Regions from separate parts of the Streptomyces sp. NPDC007025 genome, predicted to be linked through region 2. Evidence: riboswitches for the same ligand, from Rfam matches in the RefSeq annotation. Region 2 holds a riboswitch; the other holds the start of a gene.

Evidence for each region. Region 2 has a riboswitch for cobalamin ahead of metE (5-methyltetrahydropteroyltriglutamate--homocysteine S-methyltransferase). Riboswitches for the same ligand answer to the same signal wherever they lie in the genome.
Region 1: linked by a shared signal. The riboswitch ahead of ACFYMO_RS16465 (ribonucleoside-diphosphate reductase subunit alpha) and the one ahead of metE (5-methyltetrahydropteroyltriglutamate--homocysteine S-methyltransferase) in region 2 are both predicted to bind cobalamin.

Annotation. Positions count from the first base shown of each region.
Region 1 is NZ_JBIAFT010000007.1:333,941-338,151, forward strand. It holds gene ACFYMO_RS16460 (ribonucleotide-diphosphate reductase subunit beta) at 1-473, opposite strand, end outside; gene ACFYMO_RS16465 (ribonucleoside-diphosphate reductase subunit alpha) at 473-2,914, opposite strand; cobalamin riboswitch at 3,075-3,210, opposite strand; gene ACFYMO_RS16470 (GNAT family N-acetyltransferase) at 3,371-3,868, opposite strand; gene ACFYMO_RS16475 (YbdD/YjiX family protein) at 3,968-4,171, opposite strand; gene ACFYMO_RS16480 (carbon starvation CstA family protein) at 4,192-4,211, opposite strand, start outside.
Region 2 is NZ_JBIAFT010000002.1:27,617-31,827, reverse strand. It holds gene ACFYMO_RS03490 (LysR family transcriptional regulator) at 1-368, opposite strand, end outside; gene ACFYMO_RS03485 (MFS transporter) at 442-1,965, shown strand; cobalamin riboswitch at 2,120-2,311, shown strand; gene metE (5-methyltetrahydropteroyltriglutamate--homocysteine S-methyltransferase) at 2,484-4,211, shown strand, end outside.

The DNA.
Region 1 (4,211 bases), on a different contig from region 2:
TTCTCGACGGCGTCCATCCAGCGGAAGCAGAACTGCGCCTTCTCCCGGATGGAGGGGATGTTCTCCACCGCGGCGAAGGCCGCCGCGCGCTCGTCGTGGTCGGGCAGATAGGTGTCCAGCAGTGTCAGATAGAACTGGACGTGCACGGCCTCCTCGAACAGCTGCCGGGACAGATACAGCCGCGCCTCGGGCGAGTTGATGTGCTTGTAGAGCGTCAGCACCAGATTGTTGGCCACGATCGAGTCACCGGTGGCGAAGAACGCCACCAGCCGGCTGATCATGTGCTGTTCGCCCGGGGTGAGCTTGGCCAGGTCGGCGACGTCGGAGTGGAGGTCGACCTCCTCCACGGTCCAGGTGTTCTTGATCGCGTCGCGGTAGCGCTCGTAGAAATGCGGGTAGCGCATCGGGCGCAGCGTCAGTTCGAAACCCGGGTCGAGCAGGTTCTTGGCGGCTGTCGGGTCGCTCGTCGTCATTACTGGCATGCCTCGCAGGACTCGGGGTTTTCCAGGGAGCAGGCGAGGGCCTCGTCGGCCGTCGCGGGGGCGGGGGCGGGGGCGGGGGCGGGCACCGAAGCGGTGGCTCCGGCCGCCTGCGCGATCCGGGTCGCGGGGCGCGACCGCAGGTAGTACGTGGTCTTGATGCCGCGCTTCCAGGCGTAGGCGTACATCGAGCTGAGCTTCCCGATGGTGGGCGAGGACAGGAAGAGGTTCAGCGACTGGCTCTGGTCCAGATACGGGGTACGGGCCGCCGCCATGTCGATCAGCGCCCGCTGCGGGGTCTCCCAGGCCGTCCGGTAGAGCGCGCGGACCTGCGCGGGCACCCACTCCAGCTCCTGCACCGAGCCGTTGGCCTCGCGCAGCGCCTCCCGGGCGCGCGCGTCCCACAGCCCCAGCCGCTTCAGCTCCGCGACCAGATAGGTGTTCACCTGGAGGAACTCGCCGCTGAGCGTCTCGCGCTTGAACAGGTTGGAGACCTGCGGCTCGATGCACTCGTACACCCCCGCGATGGACGCGATGGTGGCCGTCGGAGCGATCGCCAGCAGCAGGGAGTTGCGCATCCCGGTCCGGGAGATCCGTGCCCGCAGCGCCTCCCACCGCTGCGGCCAGGCCCGCTCCCCGGCCGTGGCCGGATAGTGGTCGGGGTGCAGCACGCCGCGCGCCGTGCGGGTCGCCTCCCACGCGGGCAGTGGTCCGTGCCGCTCGGCCAGCTCGGCGGAGGTCTCGTAGGCGGCCAGCATGATGCGCTCGGCGATCCGGGTGGACAGCTCGCGGGCCTCCGGGGAGTCGAAGGGCAGCCCGAGCCGGAAGAAGACGTCCTGCAGGCCCATCACTCCCAGGCCCACCGGCCGCCAGCGGGAGTTGGAGACGGCGGCCTGCCCGGTCGGATAGAAGTTGATGTCCACCACGCGGTCCAGGAACCGCACCGCGGTGCGGACCGTGGCGTCCAGCCGCTTCCAGTCCATCCGGTCCGGCAGCGGGCCGCCGTCCTCCTCGCTCAGGTGCGCGGCCAGGTTCACCGAGCCCAGGTTGCAGACGGCGGTCTCCCCGTCGTCGGTGACCTCCAGGATCTCCGTGCACAGGTTCGAGGAGTGCACGGTGTTGCCCGGTTCCGCGGTCTGGTTGGAGGTGCGGTTCGCGGCGTCCTTGAACGTCATCCAGCCGTTGCCGGTCTGCGCGAGGGTGCGCATCATCGCGCCGTACAGCTGCCGCGCGGGCAGCCGTTTGACCGCGCGCCCCTCGGCCTCGGCGCGGCGGTAGGCGGCGTCGAACTCCTCGCCCCACAGGTCCACCAGCTCCGGCGCCTCGGACGGGGAGAAGAGCGACCACTGTTCGTCCGCCTCGACGCGGCGCATGAACTCGTCCGGGATCCAGTGCGCCAGGTTGAGGTTGTGGGTGCGGCGCGCGTCCTCGCCGGTGTTGTCCCGCAGCTCCAGGAACTCCTCCAGGTCCGCGTGCCAGGTCTCCAGGTAGACGCAGGCTGCCCCCTTGCGGCGGCCGCCCTGGTTGACCGCGGCCACGGACGCGTCCAGCGTGCGCAGGAACGGCACGATGCCGTTCGAGTGGCCGTTGGTGCCCCGGATCAGTGCCCCGCGGGAGCGGATCCGGGAGTACGACAGACCGATGCCGCCCGCGTGCTTGGACAGCCGCGCGACCTGCTGGTAGCGCTCGTAGATCGAGTCCAGTTCGTCCTGGGGGGAGTCGAGCAGATAACAGGAGGACATCTGCGGGTGGCGGGTGCCGGAGTTGAAGAGCGTGGGGGAGGAGGGCAGATAGGCGAGGGAATTGGTGAGCCGGTAGAAGTCGGCCACCTCCGCGAGGGCCTGCGGCGACTCGTCAGCGGCCAGTCCGCAGGCCACCCGGAGCAGGAAGTGCTGCGCCGTCTCGACGGGGCGCCGGGTGATCGGATGCCGCAGCAGATAGCGGGAGTGGACCGTCCGCAGCCCGAAGTACCCGAACCGGTCGTCGGCGCCGTCCTCGACGGCCTCCCGCACCAGCGCGTCCAGCCGGTCGGCGTGCCGGCGGACGAACGCGTGCGTACCGTCGGCGATCAGCCCCTCCGCGTGGCCCAGCGCCACCGCGTCGGAGAACGAGACGACGCCTTCCGCGGCCGCCTCGTCCCGGATCGCGAGGGTCAGCAGCCGGGCCGCCAGCCGGGAGTACGCGGGGTCCTCGCTGATGCGGCCGGCCGCGGACTCGATGGCCAGGGTGCGCAGTTCCACCGCGTCCGCGCCCGGTTGCCTGCCGCGCAGCGCCGCGGCCAGCACCGGAGCCGGGTCCGCGTCCGGGAGGTCGGCGGTGAGCGCGGCGAGGGTCGCGCGCAACGCGGCGGCCGAAGGGTCCTCGCCGGCCTCGCCCCCCGTGGCGGAGCCGGGGGTGACGGGTGCCGGAAGGGTGGGGGCGGTGGTGACGGTCACGCGGTGCTCTCCCTCGCTGCTCACTGGCCGTGGGCAGCGGCACGGAGGGAGAGGCGCGCGCCCGGCCGCCCCGCTCGGGCACCGAGCCCGGTCCCGGGCCCGGAACCCTGTTCAGGGCACGGCGCGCTCCGCCCACCGGTCCAACCCACGAGACCTGGACGTTCATCAGGCTGCCGCCGGCAGGTACTCGGACTCGCGGGCGGGCTCGCGCCGGCCCCTCACCGTTGCGGGACAGTTCCGGATTCGCACCGGATTCCCCTGCGTCGAGGGCGACAGCCGTGAGACACCATACATCTTGTGCTCGGCCTAAGCAGGCACCCCATATCTTGTGCCGTCCTGGGTCGTGTCGGGAACCGGCGCCAGCCCCCCCGCAGCGCCCCCGGCGCGGCGCGGGGTGCGGGCACGGAGACCGGTCACCCGGGCCGGGCGCGGCGCGTGGCCCGGGCGGGGAAGCGTTCACAGGCGCAGCGCGTAGGCCCACAGGGTGACGCCCGGGACCGGGCTCCAGTCCCGCTCGGGGTCCCGGCGGAACCCGAGGCGCCGGTAGAGGCGGTGGGCGGCATGCATGGTCGGCTGGGTCGAGAGCACCAGCCCCGAGAGCCCCAGCGCGCGGGCCCGGTCCGAGCAGGCCGTCACCAGCGCCTCCCCGACCCCGCGTCCGCGTGCCGACTCGCGCACTCCCAGCATCCGGAACTCGCCCTCGTCCTGGCGCGCCCGCTCCGCGAAGGGCCCGCCGCGGCCGACGAAGGTGACGGTGCCCAGCAGTTCGCCCTGGTCCTCCTCGGCCACGAGCAGCTCCGCGTGGCCGGCGCGGCCCGCAGCGTCCCGCAGGGTCTCCAGATACGGGTCGGCCTCGCCGAGGTCCAGCAGCCCGCCGCTCAGATAGGCCCGGGCGACCAACTCGCCGAGTTCCGGGTATTCCGCGGGCCTGGCCGTTCTCACCGTGATGTCCATGCCGTCATCATCCGCCACACCACCGACAGCGCGGCCCGCCGAGGAAGGCGCCGCCGGGACGGTCGGCGGCGCGGTGCGACCGCACCCGCGGGCGGGTACTCAGCAGCAGCGGAAGCCCTCGCGCGGGTCGCCCTCGCGGGCGTCGGTGCGGCGCCGCTCGAACTCCCTCCTGCTGGGGACCTCCGCGTCCGGGCCCTGGTGCCGGCGCACATGGGCCACATACCGGTCGTAGGCGCTCTCGTCGGTCAGCTCGCGCACATACCAGCGCACCCAGCGTCCGGCACGCAGCACCGGGCGCACCATCCGGTCGGCGGCTGCCCCGCTCACCGGGAGTCCCCGTCCG
Region 2 (4,211 bases):
CGCACCCTCATGTGCGGGTGGGCATCGCGCAGTCCGGCGGCGGCGGGCGGCAGCAGACTGCTGGCGGCGGTGGAGAAGCCGCACAGCGTGACCGGGCCGGTGGGCTCGGTACCGACAGCGGCCAGTTCGGCGCGGGCGAGTTCCCACTGTTCCTGAAGGCGCTCCGCGTGGCGCAGCAGGACGCGGGCGGTGTTCGTCAGGCGGATGCCGCGGCCCTGCTGCACCACGAGTTCCTCGCCCACCGCGGCGGCGAGCTGACGCAGTTGGTAGGAGACCGCTGAGGGCGTGTAATGCAGGGCCCGGGCGGCGGCGGTCACCGTGCCGTGCTCGGCGACCATCTGCAGGATCCGGAGCCGGGAGTCAATCATGCAAAGAGTTTGCATGATTGACTTCGAATTCGTTTGATTCCCCTTGTGTTTCCCGGCCTGCACACTGGCTTGCGTGACTGATCAGCGTCTTTCCCCGGGCAGGAGCGCCCGCTCGGATCCGGCCCCCGTCTCCCCGCCCGCCGCACGGTCCATCCGAGGGCGGCGGCTGCCGGAGGGCCGGGATGACCGGCGGACGGTGCGGACCACCGGACTCCTTGTGCTGGTGCTGACCGCAGGCGCCTATCTGCCCGGCCCGCTCTACCCGGACTACCAGCGCCTCTTCGGCTATGACGACCTGGTCATGACGCTGCTCTTCGCGACGTTCGCGCTGGTGAGTGGACCGACGCTGCTGCTGTGCGGCCCGGCCGCCGATGTCGTGGGCCCCCGGCCGGTGCTGCGGTCGAGCGTGCTGCTGGCCGCCGTCGGCTCCGGATGCTTCCTCCTCGCCCTCGGCCCCGCCTGGCTCTTCGCCGGACGCGTGAGCCAGGCGCTGGCGCTGGGAGCCGCGACCGGCGCCGCCCAGGCCCTCATCACCCGGCACCGACACCCCACGGCCCGTATCGGCGGACCCCTGCTGGCCGGACTGGCCTTCGCGGCAGGCACCGCCGCGGGCCCGGCCCTCTCGGGGGTACTCGCCCAGTACGCGCCGGCCCCCCTGGTCACCCCCTACTTGCTGCACCTGGCGCTGCTGGCCTGGGTCTGGCACCTGATGCGCCGGAACATTCCCGAGCCCGGGCCGGGGGCCTCCGGGGCCCGCCGACGGTGGCGCCCGGCCCGCCCGCATCTGCCCTCCGCCCTCCGGCCGTTGTTCGTCGTCGCCGGGCTGACCGGGTTCCTCGCCTGGGCCGTCGTCGGCATCTACCTCGCGCTCCTTCCGGCGCTGCTCGCGCGTACCTCGCGCGGAGCGGGCCCGGCCCTGGCGGGGGGCGTGGTGGCGGCAGTCCTGGTGTGCTCGGTGCTGACGCAGTGCGCCGGGATCCGCCGCTCGGCACGCTCGGCCCGGGCCCTCGGTCTCGCGGCACTGACCGCAAGCCTGGTGCTCCTCGCCGCCAGCGGTGCCGCATCGCTCCACGCGACACTCGTCTCCGCCCTGCTCGCCGGCTCCGGACACGGGCTGGCCGTCAGCGGGGCCGCCCGCGCGGTGGACGCGCGGACACCTCCCGGACACCGCGCCGGGATCGCGGCCGCGCTGTACCTCCTCTTCTACACGGGGTCCGGAACCCCGGCCGTCGCCGTCGGACTGATGTCCGCGCACATGCCGCTCACCGCGGCGGTGACCGTGCTGAGCTGGGCCGGTGCCGCCCTCGGTGCGGTCGTTCTGTGCTCCACCTGCCGCCTGCCCGTCCCGGTGCGGCGAGACGGGCGGGCGACGCACTCCGCCGCGCACGTCCCTCGCCGGGTCTTCCTAAGCAGCCGTCCGGCGCGTGGGACGGGGACGTCTGCACCGGTCCGGCTGCGCGGCCGCCGCCCACGCCCGTCGCCGCGTTCCTCCGTCGGCCCGGCGGACGTTCGTCCCCCGGGCCGACGGCCGGTCCCTCCTGGCCCGCATCGGCCGACAGCGCAGGAACACCCCTCCGGGACGTGGCGGAACCGCTGAACCGCATGAGGGCGACGCGGGCAGGGCCACCGGCGGAGTCGGGGAGGACACGCTCACCTCCGGAGTGCGGCGCCCGGGACCGGGCGCGGATGGGCCGGGGACTCGCGGGGCGCACTACCCAGGCGGGGGGCTCTGCGCCTAGGCTGGCGGGGCAGCTGGTTCGTCCCGTCCGCCAGGCGGGATGTCGTAAGAGGGAACCCGGTGGAAGTCCGGGACTGCCCCGCAGCGGTGAGTGGGAACGACCGCCGTCACACGCACTGGACCCGACGGTCCGGGAAGCGACGGCCAGTAGGAGCCCCGCCGGGAGACCGGCAGGCGCGCCCGCGAGTCCGAAGACCTGCCCGTTGCCCGCACGCGCCCATGTGTGTGCGGACATTCCGGTGACCTCGAGGGCGGGTCGGCGCACATATCCGGTGGACGGAAGCAGGCCGCGCTTCCGCCTTTTCACCGGTGTTCCGTCACCTTCGCTCCTCGTGCCCGCCGGGATCCCGACGAGACATCTCGCGAAGGAGATCTCCGTGACAGCGAAGTCCGCAGCCGCGGCAGCAGGGGCCACCGTCCACGGCTACCCCCGCCAGGGCCCGAACCGGGAGCTGAAGAAGGCCGTCGAGGGCTACTGGAAGGGCCGCGTCACCGCCGAAGCCCTCCGGCAGACCGCCAAGGACCTGCGCGCCGCCAGCTGGCGACAGCTCGCCGAGACCGGCATCCACGAGGTGCCCACCGGCGACTTCTCCTACTACGACCACATGCTGGATACCGGCGTCATGGTCGGCGCCATCCCCGAACGCCACCGGGAGGCCGTGGCGGCCGACACCCTGGCGGGCTACTTCGCGATGGCCCGCGGCACCCAGGACGTGGCGCCGCTGGAGATGACCAAGTGGTTCGACACCAACTACCACTACCTGGTCCCCGAACTCGGTCCGGACACCGTTTTCGCGGCCGACGCCACCAAGCAGGTCACCGAGCTGAAGGAAGCCCTGGCGCTGGGGCTGGCGGGCCGGCCCGTGCTGGTCGGTCCGGTCACCTACCTCCTGCTGGCCAAGCCCGCCCCGGGGGTCGCCGCGGACTTCGAGCCGCTGAGCCTGCTGGAGCGACTCCTGCCGGTCTACGCCGAACTCCTCGCCGATCTGCGTGCCGCGGGCGCCGCATGGATCCAACTGGACGAGCCCGCACTGGTCCAGGACCGCACCCCGCAGGAGCTGGCCGCCGCGGAGCGGGCCTACCGCGAGCTGGGCGGGCTCACCGACCGGCCGAAGCTGCTGGTCGCCTCCTATTTCGACCGGCTCGGGGACGCCCTGCCGATGCTGGCCAAAGCACCGGTCGACGGCCTCGCGGTGGACTTCACCGAGGCGGCCGCGGCCAACCTCGACGCGCTGGCCGCAGCCGGCGGCCTGCCCGGCAAACGCCTGGTGGCCGGCGTCGTCAACGGCCGCAACATCTGGATCAACGACCTGGAGAAATCCCTGACCATCCTGGGCACCCTCCTCGGGCTCGCCGGCCGGGTGGACGTGTCGGCCTCCTGCTCACTGCTGCACGTACCGCTGGACGTGAAGGCCGAACGCGACATCGACCCCGAGGTGCTGCGCTGGCTCAGCTTCGCCCGGCAGAAGACAGCCGAGATCGCCACCCTCGCCAAGGGCCTGGCACACGGCACCGACGCCATCGGCGCCGAACTGGCCGCCAACCGTGCCGACCTGGCCTCCCGCACCGACTCCGCGCTCACCCACGACCCGGCGGTGCGGGCCCGGGCCGCCGCCGTCACCGAGGCCGAGACCCGCCGCTCCCCCTCCTACGCCGAGCGCACCACAGCCCAGCGCGCACACCTGGGCCTGCCGCTGCTGCCCACCACCACCATCGGCTCCTTCCCCCAGACGACCGAACTGCGTACCGCCCGCGCCGACCTGCGCGCCGGGCGCATCGGCCCCGACGCCTACGAGGAGCGGATCAAGACCGAGATCCGCGATGTCCTGGCCTTCCAGGAGAAGGCCGGCATCGACGTGCTGGTGCACGGCGAACCGGAACGCAACGACATGGTGCAGTACTTCGCCGAGCAGCTCACCGGCTACCTGGCCACTCAGCACGGCTGGGTGCAGTCCTACGGCACCCGCTATGTCCGCCCCCCGATCCTGGCCGGCGACCTCTCCCGCCCCGAGCCGATGACGGTGCGCTGGACCCGGTACGCCCAGTCGCTGACCGAACGTCCCGTCAAGGGCATGCTGACCGGCCCGGTCACCATGCTCGCCTGG